3 regions of the Pseudomonas sp. HS6 genome follow, and region 2 is predicted to be linked to each of the others. Evidence: predicted binding sites of a transcription regulator. Region 2 holds the regulator's gene; each other region holds the start of a gene.
What was found. Region 2 encodes sigma-54, which starts transcription at its own class of promoters, with help from an activator protein. Its sites were predicted from a motif close to ANTGGCATNNANNTTGCTNT; they were not measured.
Positions count from the first base shown of each region.

Region 1: the regulator sigma-54 is predicted to act here: its motif matches at 5,111-5,130, upstream of flgB (flagellar basal body rod protein FlgB).
Region 3: the regulator sigma-54 is predicted to act here: its motif matches at 4,876-4,895, upstream of glnK (P-II family nitrogen regulator).

Region 1 is NZ_CP067412.1:3,308,519-3,316,443, forward strand. It holds gene JJN09_RS14980 (MFS transporter) at 1-337, shown strand, start outside; gene JJN09_RS14985 (flagellar brake protein) at 412-1,146, opposite strand; gene JJN09_RS14990 (flagella synthesis protein FlgN) at 1,242-1,709, opposite strand; gene flgM (flagellar biosynthesis anti-sigma factor FlgM) at 1,758-2,084, opposite strand; gene flgA (flagellar basal body P-ring formation chaperone FlgA) at 2,279-3,040, opposite strand; gene JJN09_RS15005 (chemotaxis protein CheV) at 3,123-4,055, shown strand; gene cheR (protein-glutamate O-methyltransferase CheR) at 4,103-4,930, shown strand; gene flgB (flagellar basal body rod protein FlgB) at 5,172-5,579, shown strand; gene flgC (flagellar basal body rod protein FlgC) at 5,583-6,026, shown strand; gene flgD (flagellar hook assembly protein FlgD) at 6,042-6,767, shown strand; gene flgE (flagellar hook protein FlgE) at 6,798-7,925, shown strand, end outside.
Region 2 is NZ_CP067412.1:625,979-633,903, reverse strand. It holds gene JJN09_RS03085 (lyase family protein) at 1-34, shown strand, start outside; gene JJN09_RS03080 (hypothetical protein) at 62-502, shown strand; gene JJN09_RS03075 (superoxide dismutase) at 504-1,115, shown strand; gene JJN09_RS03070 (ZIP family metal transporter) at 1,146-2,039, shown strand; gene JJN09_RS03065 (HPr family phosphocarrier protein) at 2,080-2,355, opposite strand; gene rapZ (RNase adapter RapZ) at 2,371-3,228, opposite strand; gene ptsN (PTS IIA-like nitrogen regulatory protein PtsN) at 3,231-3,695, opposite strand; gene raiA (ribosome-associated translation inhibitor RaiA) at 3,707-4,015, opposite strand; gene JJN09_RS03045 (RNA polymerase factor sigma-54) at 4,089-5,582, opposite strand; gene lptB (LPS export ABC transporter ATP-binding protein) at 5,769-6,494, opposite strand; gene lptA (lipopolysaccharide transport periplasmic protein LptA) at 6,494-7,039, opposite strand; gene lptC (LPS export ABC transporter periplasmic protein LptC) at 7,026-7,598, opposite strand; gene JJN09_RS03025 (HAD family hydrolase) at 7,607-7,925, opposite strand, start outside.
Region 3 is NZ_CP067412.1:4,200,633-4,208,557, reverse strand. It holds gene JJN09_RS19040 (AAA domain-containing protein) at 1-2,518, opposite strand, end outside; partial or broken gene JJN09_RS19035 (YifB family Mg chelatase-like AAA ATPase) at 2,823-3,665, opposite strand; gene JJN09_RS19030 (accessory factor UbiK family protein) at 4,423-4,683, opposite strand; gene glnK (P-II family nitrogen regulator) at 5,097-5,435, shown strand; gene JJN09_RS19020 (ammonium transporter) at 5,473-6,810, shown strand; gene JJN09_RS19015 (secondary thiamine-phosphate synthase enzyme YjbQ) at 7,026-7,451, shown strand; gene sutA (transcriptional regulator SutA) at 7,553-7,882, shown strand.

The DNA.
Region 1 (7,925 bases), 2.7 Mb from region 2:
GTTGTTGGCCGGTGTGTTGATGAAAATGTTCGGCAGCCAGAGCCTGTATGCGTTTTTCAGCTTCTTCGCGCTGGTGCTGGTGTGGCGCATCCGGCCGAAAGCCGTGACCAATCTGCATCAGGTCGACGACGCGCCGCTGCATCACGTGGCGATGCCGGACAGCATGTCCAGTTCGCCGCTGGTGGCGGCACTCGATCCGCGAGTCGATGAGCAGGTGGTGCAGGAGCAGATGCAGAATAACGTTGCGCCTGAGCCCGCCGTTGAGCCCGAATCACCTGTGGAGCCTGAGAGCGGCAACGACAATCCAGCGCCGGACATCAGCGGCGCCAGGCCTTGATCCTGAAAAAACACCGGGCATAAAAAAACGGGCAGTCACCGCAAGGGGCTGCCCGTTTTTCATGGCGCTACCAATCAGAGATCGTCTTTGTCGAAACGCCGTGCTTCACGTTGCAGCTGATAGACGAAACGCTCGACGTTACGCGCTGCCGGGCCGCTGATGTTGTGAAAGCGCAGGCCGGCGAAGGTGATGTTGAGCTTTTCTTCGAAGTGCAGGTAGCGCAGTTCGACCGATACCGGTTGATTGCCAAACAGCGGTGCGGCAGCGAGGCGGTCATAGACTTCGCCCAGTTGCAGGCGGTCGGTGATGTTGCCTTCAAAGCGCAACTTGCAACCCGTGGCCGAGATGTCCAGCAATTTGCCGTCCAGCGGCGACTTGAGCTTTTCGCCGCCGAGCACGACGCTGACCAGGTCGGTCAGTTTCAGTGCGGCGCGGAAGGCGTTGCGGCGCTGGTGATAAACCACTTCGGTCGGTAAGTCACCGGTGTAGAAACGGTCGCCGTCGGAGTCTTTGATGGTCAGCGTCCCTGTACATTCCCAGGCAATGCGGACGCCATCATGAAAACCCTCGACCTTGAACGGTTCGCCTGCTTCCAGAAAACGTTCACCGTCGCGCGGGATCATCTCATCGAGCTTGATCGAACCGTTTTCGCGATCCACTTCAATCAGGTAGCTCTGGAAGCGCTGGCTGCGCTCGTGGAACGTGATGATCAGCGGATCATGGCTCTCTTGCAGCTGGCGCAGATTGCTGGAGATCTCCAGGGGCGTGGTGAGCACCTTTGGGGGCTGCGGAGCGTCATCATTGGACACGTTAAATCAATCTCCAGACAAAATTTGACTACGGCTGGCCAGTATTTTGCCAGCATGTATCGCGCGTTGATAGGGCGCAAGCATAGAAGAAAGAATCACGCTTGACTGAGCGCGCGTGGTTTCTGCAGTTTGGAGAAGGTGCCACTGGCGTCATAGAGCGCGGGTGGCTCGCCGCCGGTGAGGATTTTCAGCTGGTTGGCCGTGGCGGCCTGCTGTATCACAATCGACTGGCCATTCTTGACGTTGGCCGCCTGACACTGGGCGATCAGGTCGGTCAGAACGTCGCTCTGACTCAGCAACTGCTCGCCGATGCTCGACTGGCTGGCGAGTTGCTCCAGGCCTTTACGGTCGAGTGAGAGATTGAGGCTGGCGAGGATTTCGCTGCGTTTGCGGCCATGCTGTTCGAGCAGAATGATCAATGCCTGTTTGCGCGCCAGAATTTCTTCCAGTAGTGGCATGTCGCGACCATGCAAGGCGAGAGACTCGGATTGCAGTAACTCCAGCAATTGTTGAGCTGGAGCAAAGTCGTCGGTGATCAGTTGCAATAAAGTAGTGTCGTGCATGGCTGGCCTTGGGTTTTAAGCGTCCAAAAGCCTGGCGCTGACCGAGGCCTAGCGCTGGGCTTCGAAGTTGAGCAGTTTGCTGGCTACACGGTTGCTGTCGACTTTATAGCTGCCATCGGCAATCGCTGCTTTCAACTCGGCCACACGGGCTTTATCGACGGCAGGCTGATCGCGCAGCTTGTCAGTGACCTTCTGCAACTGTTGAGCCTCATTGCTGAGGTGTACCGATTCCCCGCTTTTTGCGGTACTGGCCTGTTCGGCCGGGGTATTCAGCGGCGCGGAAGTGCCGGTTTCGGCGGTTTCCTTAGGCGTGCTGGTACGTGTACTGCCCGTAAGTGACGAGGAGCTGTTCAAACGGCTGAAATCGATGACCATGTTAAAAACCTCTGGGAATTTGGACGCTTGCCATGTTCTCGGCCATCCCCTGGAAAACTTTAGGCTCTTTTACCAATGAGCCTGCATGCGCCGCGCAAGTCCTGCTGCGGCACAGTTTAGGGAACAGCTCAGGTTGGCGCCAGTTTTCTGCGCGATCACTCACGAGGCTTTCCTGTCTTCGCTCCAATCGTTGCTCACATTGCCACTTCCACCTGGCCCGGCGCCATGACCTGCGCCTTGATGACCCGTTGGGAATTGAGGTTTTTCACTCGAATCTGTTCTTTCAGGCCGCCGTTGGACAGGGCCTCTCCCGGCATGCGCACAGCGAGTGTGCCGCTGCGGGCGGTAATCACCACTTGATCCCCTTTGCGAACGACTTCCGCCTGTTCCAGATGCACGAGGGTAATCACTTGGTCGGCGACCGTTGGTCGGGTCAATTTTTGCCCGATGGCTTCATCTACCGACGTCAGGAAACCCTGGTTGATCAGGCTGACATCCTGCTCGCGCAGGGTCACATCCTGAGGCTCGATGATGCCGGCGCGTTTGAGCGGACGAGTGGTGGTCACGACCGGGCGAAACAGGCGGACTTGAGCGGGTACGAACACGGTCCAGGGGGAGGCGCCTTCGCAGCGAACCTTGACGGTCACACGGCCCAGAGGACGTGCCGGGCTCTCCAGCGAAGCTGTCAATTCCTTGTCGCACATAGGCATGCGCATGCGAGGATCGAGCTGCTTGACCTCGATTTCATAACGCCCTTCCGTTTGACTGGTAGCCAGATAGTCTTCTACGGTGAATTCAAGAAAGCCCTGAGTGACGCCGATAAGCATGTCAGGCAAGGTAACCGCATCAGCAATGGCAGGGCTGCCCGCGAAAAACAGGCAAGCGGCGGACACCGCGCAAAGTCCTCTGCGAAGGGGGGATGTCAGGCGTCGGAAAAATGTCGTTTGAGTGTTCATAAGAGTTAAAAAGCAAGCGCCGTGCCGTTTAGCAATGAATGTGCGTCGCAACAACACTTGGCGTTGGTGTAGGAGTCTGGGCATGGCTGGTGTAATGGATTCGGTGAACCAGCGCACGCAACTGGTAGGGCAGAATCGCCTGGAGCTGTTGTTGTTCCGTCTCGACGGCCAGCAGCTCTACGGGATCAACGTGTTCAAGGTTCGGGAAGTGCTGCAGTGCCCGCAACTGACGCTGATGCCCAAGTCCAGTCCTGTCGTGTGCGGGGTGGCGAATATCCGGGGGGCGACCATTCCGATCCTTGATCTGGCAATGGCGACCGGTTCCGGGGCGTTGAAAGACAAGAACAGTCCGTTCGTGATCATCACGGAATACAACACCAAGACCCAGGGTTTCCTGGTGCGCTCGGTGGAACGTATCGTCAACATGAACTGGGAAGAGATCCATCCGCCACCCAAGGGGACCGGTCGGGATCATTACCTGACCGCTGTGACTCGGGTGGACAATCAGTTAGTCGAAATCATCGACGTCGAAAAGGTGCTGGCGGAAGTCGCACCAACACCGGAAGCGATTTCGGTCGGCGTGGTGGATGTCGAGACCCAGAGCAAGGCGCTGTCTCTGCGGGTGCTGACGGTCGATGACTCGTCGGTGGCGCGCAAGCAGGTGACGCGTTGCCTGCAGACGGTCGGCGTTGAAGTGGTGGCGCTGAACGACGGCAAGCAGGCGCTGGATTACCTGCGCAAGCTGGTCGATGAGGGCAAGAAGCCGGAAGAAGAGTTCCTGATGATGATCTCCGACATCGAGATGCCGGAGATGGACGGGTACACCCTGACGGCCGAAATCCGCAGCGACCCTCGCATGCAAAAGCTTCATATCATCCTGCATACTTCGTTGTCGGGTGTGTTCAACCAGGCGATGGTCAAGAAGGTCGGTGCCGATGACTTCCTGGCCAAATTCCGTCCTGATGACCTGGCATCCCGGGTAGTCGACCGGATCAAAGCAGCAGATATCAGCTAGGGACTTTCCGTCCCTGGCGGTCAACACGATTTAAGAGGCGGCATCATTTGTCTACGGGTAATTTGGATTTCGAACAGTTCCGGGTCTTCCTGGAAAAAGCCTGTGGCATTTTGCTCGGTGAAAACAAGCAGTACCTGGTCTCGAGCCGTCTCAACAAACTGATGGAGCAGCAAGGCATCAAGTCCCTGGGTGAGCTGGTACAGCGCATCCAGACCCAGCCGCGCAGCGGTTTGCGCGAGCAGGTGGTCGATGCCATGACGACCAACGAAACCCTGTGGTTTCGCGACACCTATCCGTTTGAAGTCTTGAAGAACAAGGTGCTGCCCGAGGCGATCAAGGCGGCTCCCAACCAGCGTCTGCGGATCTGGTCGGCGGCTTGCTCGTCGGGTCAGGAACCCTATTCCCTGTCGATGTCGATCGACGAGTTCGAGCGGACCAACCTCGGTCAGTTGAAGATGGGTGTGCAGATCGTTGCCACGGATCTGTCCGGCAGCATGCTGACCAACTGCAAGACCGGCGAGTACGACAGCCTGGCAATCGGTCGCGGCTTGTCCACCGATCGTCTGCAGCGCTACTTCGACCCGAAAGGGCCGGGGCGGTGGGTGATCAAGGCGCCGATCAAGAACCGGGTGGAATTCCGCTCGTTCAACCTGCTCGACAGCTACGCAAGCCTTGGCAAGTTCGACATCGTGTTCTGCCGCAACGTGCTGATCTACTTCTCCGCCGAGGTGAAGAAAGACATCCTGTTGCGTATTCACAGCACGCTGAAGCCGGGCGGTTATCTGTTCCTCGGCGCTTCCGAAGCGCTGAACGGTTTGCCGGACCATTACCAGATGGTCCAGTGCAGCCCGGGGATCATTTACCAGGCGAAGTAATTTGCACCGGCAACACCAAAAACGGGAGTCCTCAGGGGCTCCCGTTTTTTTATGCCTGAGCGTTTTTGCGATGACGGCAAGCGGCAGAAAAGCGGCATTCGGCGGAAACCCGTTGCCGCTTTTCTGGCATTGCCGCATTGCCGATCACCTGCAAAGCCCCGGAATCCGGGGCTTTTTAAAACTGGCACGCAGCTTGCTATAACCCAGTTACGAAAAACCCGGTCACCTGAAGGTTCCCGACATGAGCATCAGCTTCGATAAAGCGCTCGGAATTCACGAAAAAGCCCTGGGCTTCCGCGCCCAGCGTGCCGAAGTCCTGGCCAACAACATCGCCAACGCCGACACCCCGAACTACAAGGCTCGGGATCTGGAGTTCTCCAAAGTGCTTGAAGCACAGAGCCAGAAGAACGCCAACGGCACCATCGCCCTGAACATGACCAACAGCCGTCACATCGAAGCTGAAGGCCTGGGCAATGGCGACGAGTCGCTGATGTATCGCACGCCGATGCAGCCGTCGATCGACCAGAACACCGTTGACGCCCAACTGGAACAGTCGAACTACGCGGAAAACGCCGTCGGCTTCCAGGCCAGCTTCACGCTGCTCAACAGCAAATTCAAAGGGCTGGTGTCAGCCCTGCGCGGAGAGTAATCCATGTCCCTGTCCAGCGTTTTCAACATTGCCGGCAGCGGCATGAGCGCACAGACCACGCGTTTGAACACCGTGGCTTCGAACATCGCCAACGCCGAAACCGTCTCGTCGAGCATCGACCAGACCTATCGCGCCCGTCACCCGGTGTTCGCCACCATGTTCCAGGGCGGTCAGAGCGGCGGCAGCAACTCGCTGTTCCAGAACCAGGACGCTGCCGGTCAAGGCGTGCAGGTCATGGGCGTGGTCGAAGACCAGAGCAACCTCGAAGCGCGCTACGAGCCAAACCATCCGGCTGCGGATGCCAAGGGCTACGTCTACTACCCGAACGTCAACGTGGTGGAAGAGATGGCTGACATGATTTCCGCGAGCCGGTCGTTCCAGACCAACGCCGAAATGATGAACACCGCCAAAACCATGATGCAGAAGGTACTGACCCTCGGTCAGTAATAAGGGGCGACTGCCATGAGTGTTACCGATACCACCAGCAGCCTGAGCATGAAGGACATCCTGGCGAACTCGTCGAAAAAGACCAGTTCGACAGCCGATGGCATTGCTTCGGCCACTAACAGCTCCACCGGCGGCCAGGCTCTGGGCAAGGATGCGTTCCTGCAATTGCTGGTAACTCAGCTGAAAAACCAGAACCCGCTCGACCCGCAGGACAACAGTGCATTCGTTGCCCAGTTGGCGCAGTTCAGCAGCCTCGAGGGGATTACCACCCTCAACAGCACCGTGAGTTCGCTGGCCGGCAACTACAACTCGTCGCAAGCGTTGCAGGCTTCTTCGCTGGTTGGCCGCAATGTGATCGTGCAGACCAACTCGGTCCAGCTCGACGATCCGAGCAAAGGCATGACCGGTTCGGTCACCGTTCCGTCGTCGATTGCCGGCGGTACCGTCACCATCAGCGACAGCAGCGGCACGGCGATTCGCACCATCGACCTGGGCAGTCGCGCCGCAGGCGCCGCGAGCTTCACCTGGGACGGCAAGGACAAGGACGGCAACCTGGTCAAGACCGGTACCTACACCGTCAAGGCCAACGCATCGATCAACGGTACTTCGACCGATATGGCGACCTACCTGCCGGCCACCGTCACCAGCGTGACGATCAGCCAGACCGGCGGCGAGCTGATGCTCAACCTGTCCGGCAAGGGCACCGTTGCCCTGTCCAAAGTACAAACCATTGGTATATAGAGCCGACTAACCGGCACAAAGGAGTGGAATATGTCTTTCAATATCGGCCTTAGCGGTCTCTATGCAGCCAACAAGCAACTGGACGTGACCGGCAACAACATCGCCAACGTCGCAACCGCCGGTTTCAAATCGTCCCGTGCAGAATTCGAAGACGTCTACTCGGCCACTCGCCTGGGTAGCGGCAGCAAGGTCATCGGCAACGGCGTACGCCTGGCCAACGTTTCCCAGCAGTTCACCCAGGGTGACATCAACAACACCGGTAACGTGTTGGACATGGGCATCAACGGTTCGGGCTTCTTCACCCTGAGCAACAACGGTTCGGTGTCCTACACCCGTGCCGGTACGTTCAAGGTCGACAATAACGGTTTCATTACCAACACCGACTACACCTCGCGTCTGCAAGGTTACGGTGTGGATGCCAACGGCAAGATCATCAACGGCGTATTGACCGACCTGAAGATCGACACCTCGAACCTGGCGCCGAAGTCCACCTCGCTGGTGACCTCGACCATCAACCTGGACTCGACTGCGCCGGTGATCGACGATACGGCTGCAACAGGCGTTCCGTTTGACCCGACCAAGACCGCGTCCTACACCAAGTCGTTCAGCACCCCGATCTATGACAGCCAGGGCAACATGCACCCCATGGATCAGTACGTGGTGAAAACCGGTTCCAATACCTGGAAGGTTTACACCCTGGTGGACGGTCGCAACCCGGATGCTACCGGTAGCGATCCGAAAACCACTCCGCCTGTGGCTTCCACTTTTACCTTTGACTCTGCAGGTAAACTGACTCAGGTCAGCACGCCGAATCCGGCGAATCCAGCGGCCCCGATCATCAGCAATGACCTGACCCTGAAAAACTGGAAACCGGGAACCGTGACCAACGGCGTCTTTACGCCAAACGGCGCAGCAGCCAACCCGGCCGGCATTACCGTTTCGATGGCCAAGACCACTCAGTACAACGCGGACACCGCGCGTTCGATTCCGACCCAGGACGGTTACGCCACTGGCCAGATCACCAACCTGACCATCGACGGCACCGGTACTCTGTTCGCCAACTTCAGCAACAACCAGAACAAGGCCATCGGCCAGGTTGCGCTGGCCAGCTTCACCAACGAACAGGGCCTGCAAGCCGTTGGCGGGACCAGCTGGAAG
Region 2 (7,925 bases):
CAATCCCGAGAAACTCACCGCCGGCGGCGTGTAAACACTGCAACCGCTTTGGAGACTCATCATGGAGCACTGGAAACGCACGATCGAACGGGCCAATCGCTGCTTCATGCTGGGCGAGCTGATCGACGCCCGTGAGGCCTATCTGCAAGCGCTGGCTCTGGCTCAAGTGCTGTTCGAGCGCTGGGCCGATGCCGACGAAGCGGTGGCGGCCTGCGTCATTTCCCATCACAACCTGGCCGATCTGCATCTGCGCCTGAATCAGCCGGAGGAGAGCGCCGAATATCTGTGCGCGATCCACCAGCGCCTGTTGCAGACCATGCAGGACGAGCGTCTGCGCCCGGCCCTGCGCGAAGCAGCGCTGCGCCAGAGCAGCAAGACCTATGTCGAGCTGCTCAATTTCATCAGCGAACACGGCGAATACCCGCGCACGCAGCGCTTGCTACACCCGGATACCGGCAATGCGCGTCGCGTGCCTGCCCAACATCACCATGGAGTCCACTGAAATGGCTTTTACCCTGCCAGCCTTGCCTTACGCCTACGACGCACTGGAACCGCACATCGATGCGCAGACCATGGAGATTCACTACACCAAGCATCACCAGACCTACATCAACAACCTGAACGCCGCCGTCGAGGGCACGGAGTACGCCGAATGGCCGGTGGAAAAACTGGTGGCCAGCGTCCAGCAACTGCCGGAAAAACTGCGTGCGGCGGTGATCAATCAGGGCGGCGGGCATGCCAACCACTCGCTGTTTTGGGAAGTGATGGTGCCCGGCGGTGGCGGCAAGCCGGACGGCGCGCTGGCCAGGGCGATCGATGAGCAGTTGGGCGGTCTCGACAGCTTCAAGGACGCTTTCACCAAAGCCGCGCTGACGCGTTTCGGCAGCGGCTGGGCCTGGCTCAGCGTGACCCCGGACAAGAAACTGGTGGTGGAAAGCAGCGGCAACCAGGACAGCCCGCTGATGGACGGCAATACGCCGATCCTCGGACTCGACGTGTGGGAGCACGCCTATTACCTGCGTTATCAGAACCGTCGCCCGGAATACATCAGCGCGTTCTACAACGTGATCAATTGGCCTGAAGTCGCTGCGCGTTATCAGGCTGCACTGGTTTAAGTCTCCTATAAAAACAATCCAAGGCTGACTATGGGCACTGAAACACTGGCGATCGGAAGTGGGCGTATGTTTCGTTACGCGTTCGGGTCGCTGCTGCTGTTAGCGGGCATGACCTTGCTGGTGGCTCACGGGCTCGAATGGCTGAACCTGGAGCCGAAACTGTCTCGGGCATTGCAGGGCGGTGCGATCTGCGCTCTCGGGACGGCGCTTGGTGCCGTTCCGGTGCTGGTTATCCGCAACATGCCTCAGGCGCTGGGCGATACGCTGTTGGGGTTCGGCGCAGGGGTGATGCTGGCGGCGACCGCGTTTTCGTTGATCGTGCCGGGGATTGCCGCCGCCGAGAGCCTTGGCCTGAGCCCTTGGGGCGCCAGTGGTCTGATCTGTTTCGGCATCATGCTCGGTGCTTTCGGTCTGTATCTGGTGGATCGCAAGGTGTCCGGCGCTTCACCGGAAATGCTGATCGGCACCGCCGAGCACCCAGTGATTCCCCCGCGGATCTGGCTGTTCGTGTTTGCCATCATTGCCCATAACATTCCGGAAGGGATGGCCGTCGGCGTCTCCGCTGGCGGCGGCATGCCGGACGCTGACAGCCTGGCGATGGGCATCGCCTTGCAGGATGTGCCGGAAGGGTTGGTGATTGCGCTGGTGTTGGCTGGGGCGGGGATGTCGCGGGTCAAGGCGTTTCTGATCGGGGCGGCATCGGGGCTGGTCGAACCGGTGTTTGCACTGCTGTGTGCGTGGCTGGTCAGCCTGGCGGAGTTACTGTTGCCCCTCGGATTGGCGTTGGCGGCCGGGGCGATGTTGCTGGTGGTGACCCACGAAGTGATCCCGGAATCGCGACGCAATGGTCACGACAAACTGGCGAGCCTGGGATTGTTGATCGGGTTCTGCCTGATGATGGTGATGGACACGGCGTTGGGATGAGAGGGGTGAGGGAGGCTTGCTCCCTCGCCACTAAAGGCTTTCAACCGCCTTCGTCGAAGTAGTTGTTGATCAGTGCCACCAAGGCATCCAGGGCTTCCTGTTCCTGATGCCCTTCGGTGCTCAGAAAAATTTTGGTGCCCTTGCCGGCGGCGAGCATCATCATCGCCATGATGCTTTTGCCATCTACCGTGGTTTCCGGGGTGCGACCCACTCTGATCGTGCAGTCGGGATACTGACCCGCCACGCCAACGAACTTTGCCGACGCCCGGGCATGCAGGCCCAGCTTGTTGATGATTTCGATTTCCAGAGCAGGCATCGCGGTGTGAATCCTTTAGCTGAGGTCGCGGTGGCGAACCTGGACGTTCTTCAGGGTTTTCTGCAGGGCCTGACCCAGGCGTTCAGTCAGGTAGACGGAACGGTGATGCCCGCCGGTGCAGCCAATGGCAATGGTGACGTAGGCGCGATTGCTTGCAGCGAAGCGCGGCAGCCATTTGAACAGATACGCATAGATGTCCTGGAACATCTCTTCGACTTCCGGTTGTGCCGCCAGGTACTCGGCTACCGGCTCATCGAGCCCGGATTGTGCTCGTAGTTCCGGTTTCCAGTACGGGTTGGGCAGGCAGCGTACATCGAACACCAGATCCGCATCCACCGGCATGCCGCGTTTGAAACCGAACGACTCCACCAGAAACGCAGTGCCTGGCTCCGGCTGGTTCAGCAGCCGCAGCTTGATGGTGTCGCGCAACTGGTACAGGTTCAGATTGGTGGTGTTGACCTTCAGGTCGGCCAGATCGGCGATCGGCCCCAGCAGGGCAGTTTCATCATTGATGGCTTCGGCCAGCGAACGATTTGCGCTGCTAAGAGGGTGGCGACGACGGGTTTCCGAGAAGCGCTTGAGCAGGGTTTCTTCATCGGCATCCAGATACAGGACGTCGCACTGGATGTGCCGGCTGCGGACCTCCTCAAGCAACTCCGGAAAGCGCGATAGATGGCTTGGCAGATTGCGCGCATCGATCGATACCGCGACCAGTGGCTGAGACAGTTCCGTATGAATCAGTGCGCGTTCCGCCAGTTCCGGCAGCAGGCCGGCAGGCAAATTGTCGATGCAGTAGTAGCCGTTGTCCTCGAGGACATCCAGGGCGGTACTTTTACCCGAGCCGGAGCGGCCACTGACAATGATCAAGCGCATGTTTAGTGCCCGTTTTGCTCGTCCAGGACAACCTGATACAAGGCTTCGTTGGTGGTAGCGCGACGCAGTTTTTCGCGTACTTCCTTGCGGTCGAGCATGCTGGCGATCTGGCGCAGCAGTTCCAGGTGCGCATCGGTGGCGGCTTCGGGGACCAGCAGCACAAACAGCAGGTCGACCGGTGCACCATCGATGGCGTCGAAATCGATGGGCGCTTCAAGGTGCATCAAGGCGCTGATGGGCGACTCACAGCCCTTGAGGCGGCAGTGGGGAATGGCGATGCCGTTGCCAAAACCGGTCGAGCCGAGTTTTTCACGGGCAATCAGCGCCTCGAAGACATCTTGCATCTCCAGATCCGGTACTTCCCGGGCGATCAGGTTGGCAATTTGTTCGAGGGCTTTCTTTTTGCTGCCGCCCGGCACGTTCACGAGGGAACGGCCGGGGGTCAGGATGCTTTCAAGTCGGATCATGGGGGTGGGGGTTATCGACCGGTAGCGCCCTGAAGCAGGCTCTGGGTCTTTTCCTTATGCTTTTTGAGTTGTTTATCAAGCTTGTCGGTCAGCGCGTCGATCGCAGCGTACATATCTGTATGTTCCGCGTTTGCGACGACCTCGTTACCGGGAATATGCAGCGTGGCTTCGATTTTCTGCTTCAGCTTCTCGACGCACATCGTGACTTGCACGTTGGTGATCTTGTCGAAATGGCCCTCAAGCCTCTTGAGCTTTTGCTCAACGTACTCACGGAGAGGTTGGGTAACTTCCAGTTGGTGTCCACTGATGTTGACTTGCATACAGCTTCTCCTTCGTTGCCAGTGCATAAAGCGGCAGGCCGAAGAGCCTGCCACTGGAACGCTGTAACGTGGCTTACATCAACCGCTTGCGTTCGCTCGAAGGCGCGATCCCGAGGGATTCGCGGTACTTGGCGACGGTGCGGCGAGCCACCTGAATGCCTTGTGCCTCCAGTAAACCAGCGATCTTGCTGTCACTCAACGGCTTTTTCTGATTTTCCGCGGCAACCAGTTTTTTGATGATCGCGCGAATCGCCGTGGACGAGCATTCACCGCCTTCGGAGGTGCTGACGTGGCTGGAGAAAAAGTATTTCAGTTCATAAATGCCCCGGGGGGTATGCATGAATTTCTGCGTGGTGACCCGGGAAATGGTCGACTCGTGCATGCCCACCGCTTCAGCGATGTCATGCAGTACCAGCGGCTTCATGGCTTCGTCGCCGTATTCAAGAAAGCCGCGTTGATGCTCGACGATCTGGGTGGCCACTTTCATCAGGGTTTCGTTGCGGCTCTGCAGGCTCTTGATGAACCAGCGGGCTTCCTGCAATTGATTGCGCATGAAGGTGTTGTCGGCGCTGGTGTCGGCGCGACGGACGAAACCGGCGTACTGAGCGTTGACTCGCAGGCGTGGCACCGATTCCTGGTTCAGCTCAACCAGCCAGCGTTCGTTGTCCTTGCGCACGATGACGTCAGGCACCACGTATTCGGCTTCGGTGGATTCGATTTGCGAGCCTGGGCGCGGGTTGAGGCTCTGTACCAGTTCGATGACCTGGCGCAGTTCATCTTCCTTGAGCTTCATGCGGCGCATCAGCTGGCTGTAGTCGCGGCTGCCAAGCAGGTCGATGTAATCGGTGACCAGACGCTTGGCCTCCGCGAGCCAAGGAGTCTTGGCCGATAGCTGGCGCAATTGCAGCAGCAGGCATTCGCCCAGGTTGCGTGCGCCAATGCCGGCAGGTTCGAATTGCTGGATGCGGTGCAGGACGGCTTCGATCTCGTCCAGCTCGATGTCGAGCTCCGGATCGAAGGCGTCGAGGATTTCTTCGAGGGTTTCGTCGAGGTAGCCCTGATTGTTGATGCAGTCGATCAGGGTGACGGCGATCAGGCGATCGGTGTCGGACATCGGCGCCAGGTTCAACTGCCACAGCAGGTGGCTTTGCAGGCTCTCGCCGGCGGAGGTACGGGTGGTGAAGTCCCACTCGTCGTCATCGCTGCTCGGCAGGCTACTGGCACTGGTCTGGTAGACGTCTTCCCAAGCAGTGTCCACCGGCAGTTCGTTGGGGATTCGCTCGTTCCATTCGCCTTCTTCAAGATTATCGACCGTCGGTGCGGTCTCCTGATAGGAGGGTTCCTGGATCTCGGTGTTGGGCTTCTGTTCGGCGTTGTCGGCCATGGGATCGGAGTTGTCGAAGTCGTCGCCGTCTTCCTGACGTTCGAGCATCGGATTGGATTCCAGAGCCTCCTGGATTTCCTGTTGCAGATCCAGGGTCGACAATTGGAGCAGGCGGATGGCCTGTTGCAGCTGCGGTGTCATCGTCAGCTGCTGGCCCATTCTCAAGACTAGCGATGGTTTCATGGCAGGGGCTTAACACCTTATTCGCCGGCGCTATGCGCCATCCACTACAGGGCGCCGGAGCGCCAAACTTAAGCAAATTATATGCCTGAAACTGTCGTGTTTGCCTAGAGCGCTGTAACAATAAAAGCGTATAAAAGTGCGCTTCAACGTTACAGCACCCGGACGGCTGGTCGAATGCTGTCGCGCTTACAGGCGGAACTCGTGACCCAGATACACTTCCTTCACCAGATCATTGGCGAGGATGGTCGCGGAGTCGCCTTCGGCGATCAGTTGGCCATCATTAACGATGTAGGCCGTTTCACAGATATCCAGCGTCTCGCGGACGTTGTGGTCGGTGATCAGTACACCGATGCCCTTGGCCTTGAGGTGGTGAATGATCTGCTTGATGTCGCCCACGGAAATCGGGTCGACACCGGCGAACGGTTCGTCGAGCAGGATGAATTTCGGTGCAGTGGCCAGTGCGCGGGCGATTTCCACTCGGCGACGTTCACCACCGGACAGGCTCATGCCGAGGTTGTCGCGGATGTGGCTGATGTGGAACTCCTGCAGCAGGCTTTCCAGCTCCTTGCGACGGCCGGCCTTGTCGAGCTCCTGACGGGTCTCGAGGATGGCCATGATGTTGTCGGCCACCGACAGTTTGCGGAAGATCGACGCTTCCTGGGGCAGATACCCGATACCGGCCTTGGCGCGGCCGTGCATTGGCTGATGGCTGACGTCCAGGTCGTCGATCAGCACGCGACCCTGATCGGCCTGTACCAGGCCGACGATCATGTAGAAGCAGGTGGTCTTGCCGGCGCCATTGGGGCCGAGCAGGCCGACGATCTGCCCGCTGTCGATCGACAGGCTGACATCGCGCACGACCTGGCGGCTTTTATAGGCCTTGGCCAGGTGCTGAGCTTTCAGAGTTGCCATTACTGGGTTTTCTCGTCGGTTTTCTTCTTCGGCTGGATCACCATGTCGATGCGCGGGCGCGCTTCGGTGACCTTGTTGCCGGTGGCGCGACCGGCGCTGGCCAGTTTTTTCACCGTGTCATAGACGATTTTCTCGCCTTGAGTGACGTTGTTGTCCTTGTCGATGACCTTGGCCTTGTCGATCAGTACAACGCGGTTTTGCTGCGCATGGTACTGAATGGTCACGCCGTAGCCTTGAACCGGCTTGGCGTCGCCCTGGGTCTGCAATTGCTCGAAGTAGGCCAGATTGCCCACCGAAGTCACGACGTCGATATCGCCGTTGGGCGCGCGGGTCATGGTCACGGTGTTGCCTTTAACGATCATCGAGCCTTGGGTGATGATCACATCGCCCTTGTAGGTCGCGACGCCATTCTTGTCATCGAGCTGAGCATCGTCAGCCTGGATGCGGATAGGTTGCTGACTATCGTTCGGCAGAGCCCAGGCGCTCACGCTTCCCAGTGCTGCGCCCAGACTGAGCAAAATAGGGAGGGTTTTAACGAGCCTCATACTGTCCTCTTACGTTCGATAGCAGGTGTATCCTGCTTTCCTTCAAATACGCTTTCATTCCCACGCCGGTCGATATGCCGCCAGCGCCGTCGATTCTAACGGGTTGCTCGGTCTGCGCATATTGCTGCTGCGGAAACACGGTCATGCGTGTGCTGGTGATCAGGGTGTCGCGGTTCTTTTCATCGGTGCGCTTGACGCGAACCGAGTCGATCAATTCGACTTCGGTGCCGCCGGAATTCACTTCACCGCGTTCGCTGGTCACGTGCCACGGGAAGTCGGTGCCGCGATACATGTTCAGGTCGGGCTTGGTGACCAGTGTAATGTCGGTCGCCTTGACGTGCTCGGCCTTGTCGGAAGTCATTTCGTACTGCACCTTGCCGTCTTCCAGGTACTGCAAGGTGTGGGTGTTGGTCGCATACCAGTCGATCGGGCTCTCTTCTGCCGAGACAGGCGGCTTGTCGAGGAAGCGTTCCGGGCTGATGTTCCAGTAGCCGACCGCGCCGAAGATGGCCGCGATGCAACCGAACAGCAGTATGTTGCGAAACTTTTTGCTAAACATGGTTTGACTCACAAATACGCGTTATTGGCGGCATCGAGGCTGCCCTGGGCGCGCAGGATCAGTTCGCAGAATTCACGGGCGGCACCCTCGCCACCACGGGCCTGAGTGACGCCATGGGCGTGCTCGCGCACAAAAGCGGCAGCGTTAGCCACCGCCATCCCCAGCCCTACCCGGCGAATCACCGGCAGGTCGGGCAGATCGTCGCCGAGATAGGCGACCTGTTCATAGCTTAGGCCCAGTTGCTCGAGAAGACCGTCGAGGACGACGAGTTTGTCTTCGCGACCCTGAAACAGGTGCGGGATGCCGAGGTTTTTCGCCCGGCGCTCG
Region 3 (7,925 bases), 3.0 Mb from region 2:
AGTCCGCGTTGTGGATTTCGCGAGGCCTGACACTGTCCTGAAACCTAGGTGCGAAGGCCTTGATGAAGCTCCTTGCTTTAGGATCATAGGTCGCACGGAACGCTCCACCCACTCCATCAAAGCTTACGACCAGAAGTGTTTTGTCTTGCCGATCCTGATCAATTTTAATGTAAAGTCGGCCATTGTCCGGGTAGATAGTGAACTCTCCTTGTTCATCCCGGCTTGCGATGTCTATAGCAATCGTTGGCCGTGCCTTGGGTGGGTTGCACGCCTGCTCAAAGGCCTCCTTGAATCGATCTAGGGAAAGAAAGCCCGACTCGCTTTGCTGTTCGTGGCTGATGGCTGCCCTGAGTGCGGGGACATCGTCATCACCGACATCCTCCCAGTCCATTCCCAGCAGCTCGACCACCATGCGCATTACTGCGAAGTTGTCTCGTTCAATATCGGTGCAGTTCTCAATGAGAGGGCTGTACTGATAATTGCACGGCTGAATGCCTGAAGCGCATATGTCGGGCATGTCCAGCAGATACAAAAGTGAGGCGGCCGTATCTTCACTGTTGAGACTTACCCTCACGTTTTGAGGGTGCAGGTCACCATGGACTATTTGCTGCTCGTGAAGACATTCCACAGCGGCAATAAGCTTTCGAGCTATAACATAAGCGGTATCTCGCCCGACGGGAGGCAGTTCATTCCAATCGCTACCGTCAACATGGCGTTGGATAATGAATGGAGTACCGCTTCTGCCATATCCAAAATTTTCTATTATCGGTAGAAATTCGTAACTGCTTTTTTGCAGTAATTCGATCCGCTCAAAAAAACCGAGCAGTAAAGGGCCTTCGCCTCCAGAAACAGAGGTGGCGTCAAGGTTTGGCCACATCTTGACGATATGAGAGCCTGATCGATAAACGTCCTTGCTCTCTGAGTCGACAAGCTGCTCCTCTACTGGAAAAGCTTTGTAGGGGACAAAGCCGGCTGACGCGAAGCGCTCCAAAACGCTGTGATCAAACTCAAATTCGGCTTCAGTTTTTGGCGTGTGCTGGTTCAGAGCTTCGAGCAGGGTACTGGCGTCCTCGTAGCGATCGGTAGGATCGGTTTCAATAGCCTTCAGCAAAACTTCAGAATACCAATTATCTGAGCTCATTAGCTTGTGACGTACATCGGCTATATGTGAGCTTTCAAATTTGAGAGGAAGCGCGTTTGCGGTGATGAGATGCCAGCACATTAGACCGAGAGCGAATACGTCTCGCTGAAATGGTGTACCTCGATGCGTGTCCGGACTCGCATCTTCAGGCATGCAGATGGCACCGATGCTTAGCTGGTCGCGATGTGGGCCGACGGTTCCAGCTGGCTGATGATAGGCTGCAATGAAGTTGGATAACGCTATATTGCTGTCGGGAGAGAACCAGATGCTATGGTCGCCGAGATCTCGGTGTGCCACTTTGAACCCGTGCATGGTACCAAACTGCGAGACCATCACTTTGGCCAGGCGTACTCGGCCGGCTTGATCGAATTGCTCGACAAAACGGTTGATGAATTCATTGAGCCGGTAGTGTTCCGAAGGCAACTCACAAAGTTCAGAATACTCCTGAGTCACAGAGTCCTTGGACGGATTCTTCATTGGCCTTAGGCAACGTCTGCTTAAGTCCAAGTCTCGATTGCTTAAGTAGACCAGTACTTCGCGTTCGCGGGAAAGAATCTTGAAACGTCCTTCCGGCGTTTTTGCATCAATGTCGTCCAGTTTGGAAAAGTCCCAAAGGCGGAGTAGCGCGCGCTCGTGCTTATTGTTGTCATTTTTTGCTTGGTGTTCGACATACACTTTGCCGGGATGCTCAAAAATAAGGTCTTGGGCCCGGAAGCCATCAACGACCAATTCTTTGGGCTTTGTGTTTCCTCTGCTAAACAAACGATCAAACACATCGAAGTGCCCATTCAGACCTTGTGCGCTTGGATGCGGTCGGAACCTCTTGTTGTAAATTCCTTCATTAGCAAGTTTTAGAAAATCTGAGAGCGTTATAACATGCTTTAGGTCGCTGTCTGGTAAGCTAGAGAAGGTGCAGTCTCCAGATAGCACAACACAAAATTGAACATTTGGAATGCGGCCTTCAGGAAGGCGCTTTTTTACTGTCTGGAGCTTTCTTTGGAGCAAAAATGATTTGTTTTGAGTTACGGCAACAGGCGAGCGCCCTCTCTCATCACCATTTTGGAACCACTTTCCACCGTTGGAAGTGATCTCACCATTCCAATGCTTAAGTTCAACAATCAGTACGTTCTTGTGAGTAACAATTACCAGATCAAACTCGCCCTCTGAACCGCGCGCATCAGCAAAGCGGAATCCTGCATATCCGCGCCAAGGCCACATGCCTCCAGCCCCGGCGGTGAGCGCCTTTAATTGCTCGGCCATACCTCCTTTGAGAGAAACATTGCCCGCAGGTTCAGGGCTCTTGAAGGCATTCACCATGGCTTCGATGGCACAAACTTCGTGGCGTAGCAGACCACCTTCCCAGTACAGAACATCCATTCCATGATCTCCAAAGCTAACGCCACGCAGGTAAGGCGGGTTCAATTGCTCAAAATGGAATGGACTGTATCAGCGAAAATATGTGGCATTCAAACCAGCATTTTACGCTTGTCTAATTCTTCACACCCTACCAGACCATTTTCTGCTCGCAAGGCGCAACCCGGCCAGAATATTGAACGTCTGCTTAGGGGCTTGTAGCCAGCTTTCAGCGTGATTTGAATTTCTTTAGCAAAGTAGATGCGATAAAAAATTCTGAGTCGCATTAATTTCGAAAAGCTCGCATTAATTTCGAAAACCGACAACTGCCACCGACCAGTGCCGGCCCGGAGGCCGAATGATGGGGTTGGCGGAACGGGCGCTGTGGCCAGTGGGTCAACGGTGCACCGCTGGCGACGGACTGAATCGCCGCCACTTCCAGCGCCTCACTCTCGGCCAGTGGGGGCAGCAACCCCGGTAAACGGCTGGCCAGCAACGTCTTGCCCGTCCCCGGCGGCCCGCTGAACAGCAGGTTGTGGGCGCCGGCAGCGGCAATCAGCAGCGCCCGTTTGGCGGCCAGTTGGCCCTGCACTTCATTCAGGTCGGGATAGGGTTTGGCGGCATGGATCAGCCCGTCCGAGACATAAGGCTCGACCGGTGTATGCCCATTGAAATGCGCCACTGCCTCGAGCAGATGATCCACTGCGATCACCCTCAGTCCCGAGGCCAGACAAGCCTCCTCGGCATTTGCCCGCGGCACCACCAGCGTCCGCCCGGCCTTGCGCGCCGCCAGCGCCGCCGGCAAGACACCGCGCACCGCCCGCACTGCGCCGGATAACGCCAGCTCACCCAGGCATTCCACATCATCCAGCGTCAACGTCGGCACCTGCACACTCGCCGACAGAATCCCCAGCGCAATCGCCAGATCGAACCGCCCGCCATCCTTGGGTAAATCTGCTGGGGCCAGATTCAAGGTGATCCGCCGCGCCGGAAACTGCAGCCCGGAATTGATGATCGCACTGCGCACCCGGTCCTTGCTCTCCTTCACCGCCGCTTCGGGCAGGCCGACCATGGTCAGCGAGGGCAAACCATTGGCCAGATGGACTTCGACGGTGACGGCGGGGGCATCCACGCCAATCTGGGCGCGACTGTGGACAATGGCGAGGGACATGGTCGTTCCTTGAGTTGAATCAGGGGCCGCTTCCTGCGGTTTTTTAAGGGTAGTCGGGGAGGAAGGTGTTGGAGGGATGGTTGTATGAGCAAACCTTCACTGGATGTTGCGGGCGATAGTCGCACTTTTCTCAAAGCGAAAAAAAACCGCCTTGAGGAGACGGTTTTTAGTTGCAGGCTTCGGTGAGGCCAAGGCCTGCGCATCCTTAGTGGACACACTCGCGTATCCCGAGGTTATGCATGTTTGATCGTTGGCGCAAGCATCAGCGAAATTTCGCAAACTGATTGTGGTCTGGAATGAGGCGTAACCATCCTTTTTCCAGCGCTCGATTAATGGCTTGATACAACTTGTTTAAGTTGCATTCTGAGGGCTGCAATACCATCCGCTGCGACGATGCCCACTCATCGAGTGTCCGCAAAGGGTGGTCGGGAACATAACGATTTTCATGTTCCTCGACACGGTGTGAGACCCGTGCCGGTGCTGTTTTGGGGGACCCACACCCGGCCGCCTTGGTGGGCACACTCGTGTGTAGTCCCGAAGGTGTTCGTACGCCGGAAAGAGCATCGGAGGTTTGGCCCCACGCAAGGAGGGCCAAAATATGTCTAAGTTTCTTAAACATATGTGGCGCCTCGTCAGGATCGCGCTATGGGCTTTTCGCCTGTACGAGACTCTGCGAGACCGTTGGAATAATTCGCTGTAAGAATTGAACCGACGGAAACCGCTCCTGCCCCGGCAGGAGCGGTTTTAGCTTCTTGTCTCACTCAGCCGGCAGCGTCACCTTCGCTTCCATCTCCGCCACCTTCGCCTCAAGGCTCTCAAGCCGGGCGCGAGTCCGCGCCAGCACCACCATCTGACTATCAAACTCTTCCCGGCTCACCAGATCCAGTTTGCTGAAGGCACTTTGCAGCAGCATCTTGAACTGGCTTTCGATTTCGGCTTTTGGCAATGGCGTGTCGCCGCTGAACAGGCGGGAGGCGGTGCCGCTCAGGGCGTCGAGGAAGTCTTTGGGCGCGAGCATGGGATATGTCCTGGAAACTATGGCCGGCAGTGTATCACGCAGTGTCTATAGTCATTTGCGTTGGCCGGGATGCACGCTTTTCGCGCAAAAGGACGAACGGCTGCGCACCGTTGTTGTGCGTATCCCGTGTGCCATTTCGGTGATGGCATCTGCGGCTGCGGCCAAGGGATTGAAATCAGGGGATTTTGGCGAGATGGCAAGCTTTCTGCTTAGTCGGTAGTGACCCATGCACTGATGCAGTCGCTGTGACGAATGCAGTGCGCCGGACGGGACGGGGAGTTTCGTCGGGAGCGGTTAGCTGGCGTCAGTCGGGCAGGTAGGGCCGACGATGCGTTACAAAGCCAGGCACTGCGCTTAGACTTGAGTCGGGTTTGTTTTCCTGGGGCAAGTCCACCAATTCGGGAGAGAGTTTCATGAAGCTAGTCACTGCCATCATCAAGCCGTTCAAGTTGGACGACGTGCGCGAGTCGCTGTCCGAAATCGGCGTGCAGGGCATTACCGTTACTGAAGTCAAAGGCTTCGGGCGGCAGAAGGGTCACACCGAGCTGTATCGCGGCGCGGAGTACGTGGTCGATTTTCTGCCCAAGGTGAAAATCGACGTTGCCATCGACGACAAGGATCTGGATCGGGTTATCGAGGCGATAACCAAGGCTGCCAACACCGGCAAGATCGGTGACGGCAAGATCTTCGTGGTCAATCTGGAACAGGCGATTCGCATCCGTACCGGCGAAACCGATACCGACGCGATTTAAACGCCGCCACAAACCCAACGCCCCAGGAGAAAACAATATGACTCTGCGTAAATTCGCAGGGCTAGGCGCCCTGTTGTCCATCGTAATGCCCGGCCTGGCTTTGGCGGCAGATCCGGTGGCGCCTCCAGTCCTCAATTCCGGCGATACTGCCTGGATGCTGACCTCGACGGCCCTCGTGCTGTTCATGACCATTCCTGGCCTCGCGCTGTTCTACGGCGGCATGGTTCGGTCGAAAAACATTCTTTCCGTGATGATGCAGTGCTTCGCCATTACCGGCCTGGTCACCATCCTGTGGTTCCTTTATGGCTACAGCATGGCGTTCGACACCACCGGGATGGAAGCTAACGTCGTCAACTTCAACTCCTTCGTCGGTGGCTTCGGCAAGGCCTTCCTCGCGGGCATCACGCCTGCCAGCATCACTGGCCCGGCGGCGCTGTTCCCTGAAGCCGTGTTCGTCACTTACCAGATGACGTTCGCCATCATCACCCCGGCGCTGATCGTCGGTGCCTTCGCCGAGCGGATGAAGTTCTCCGCGATGCTGGTGTTCATGGGCATCTGGTTCACCGTGGTGTATGCGCCAATTGCGCACATGGTCTGGAGCGGTCCGGGTTCGCTGCTGGGTGACTGGGGCGTGCTCGACTTCGCCGGCGGCACCGTGGTGCACATCAATGCCGGTATCGCCGGTCTGGTGGCGTGCCTGGTACTGGGCAAGCGCAAAGGTTTCCCGACCACCCCGATGGCGCCACACAACCTCGGTTACACCCTGATGGGTGCCGCCATGCTGTGGGTAGGCTGGTTCGGCTTCAACGCCGGTTCCGCCGCCGCCGCCAACGGCACGGCCGGCATGGCGATGCTGGTCACCCAGATCGCCACCGCTGCCGCTGCACTGGGCTGGATGTTCGCCGAGTGGATCACCCACGGCAAACCTAGCGCACTGGGTATCGCATCGGGCGTGGTTGCAGGTCTAGTGGCAATCACTCCGGCGGCCGGCACTGTGGGCCCGATGGGTTCGCTGATCATCGGTCTGGCCGCCGGCGTGGTGTGCTTCTTCTGCGCCACCACCCTGAAACGCAAACTCGGTTATGACGATTCCCTGGACGCCTTCGGCGTGCACGGTATCGGCGGTATCCTCGGTGCGATCCTGACCGGCGTGTTCGCCGCTCCTGCGCTGGGTGGCTTCGGCACCGTCACCGACATTGCCGCGCAAGTCTGGATTCAATGCAAAGGCGTCGGCTTCACGGTGATCTACACCGCGATCGTCACCTTCATCATCCTCAAGGTACTGGATGCGGTAATGGGTCTGCGCGCTACTGAGGAAGAAGAATCGGTGGGCCTGGACCTGGCACAACACAACGAGCGCGGCTACAACCTGTAAGTACGCGCCCCAAAAAACTTGCCCGGTTCGCCGGGCATTTTTTTGTCCGGAATTTGTCATCCTTGATACAGCTGAAAGGATTTTTCGTACTGCTTTGGTCGTGTTTACGACGGGTGATTTTCTACGGCCAATGGCTTACATCATTGAAGGAATATTAGGGCCTTTGTTTTTTTTCAGAGCGCGCTAGAATGCGCCCCGAACGTGCGGAGAACTGTATGTGGCAACAGACTCTGATAACCCTGCGGGCACGGCCCCGGGGCTTTCATCTGGTAACGGAAGAGTTGCTCGCCGGACTGCCTGAACTCAAGGCATGCCGGGTCGGTCTGTTGCATTTGTGGCTGCAGCATACCTCGGCGTCGTTGACCATCAACGAGAACGCCGATCCGGCGGTACGTCGCGACTTCGAACGATTTTTCAATCGTCTGATCCCACAAGGCACAGACGGCTATGAGCATAACGACGAAGGCCTGGACGACCTCCCGGCGCACTTCAAGGCCAGCGTGCTGGGCTGCCAGATCAGTTTGCCGGTAACGGCGGGTCGATTGGCACTGGGCACCTGGCAAGGCGTTTATCTGGGCGAGCACCGTGATCATGGCGGTGCCCGAAAAGTCCTCGCCACCCTGCACGGTGAAGAGGCATAACCGCTGGTCAGCAGCGGCGAACGATTTTTTAACGGCGACTTTCGACAGTTGCCAAAGCTGGTCTATAACTAATCTGCTTTTCGCAAGTCATGAGGTAGAACATGAGCGACGATGATCTGGAAAACGACGACCTCGAAGTAGGCGACGAAGACGAGGCCGAGGAAGGCCTGGAAGCAGCAGCGGAAGACGTTGCTGACGACGATGGCGGCGACGATGCGCCGGCCACACCGACTGCCAAAGGCAAAGCCAAGGCTGCGGTGTCGGTCGATGAGTTGCCGAGCATTGAAGCCAAGAACAAGGAGCGCGATGCCTTGGCCAAGGCCATGGAAGAGTTCCTGTCGCGAGGCGGAAAAGTGCAGGAAGTGGAGGCCAATGTGGTCGCCGATCCGCCCAAGAAGCCGGACAACAAGTACGGTAGCCGCCCTATCTGAGGCGTGCCGCTTGCTTGCTGAGGAAGCCCGCCGTCGCTGCGGG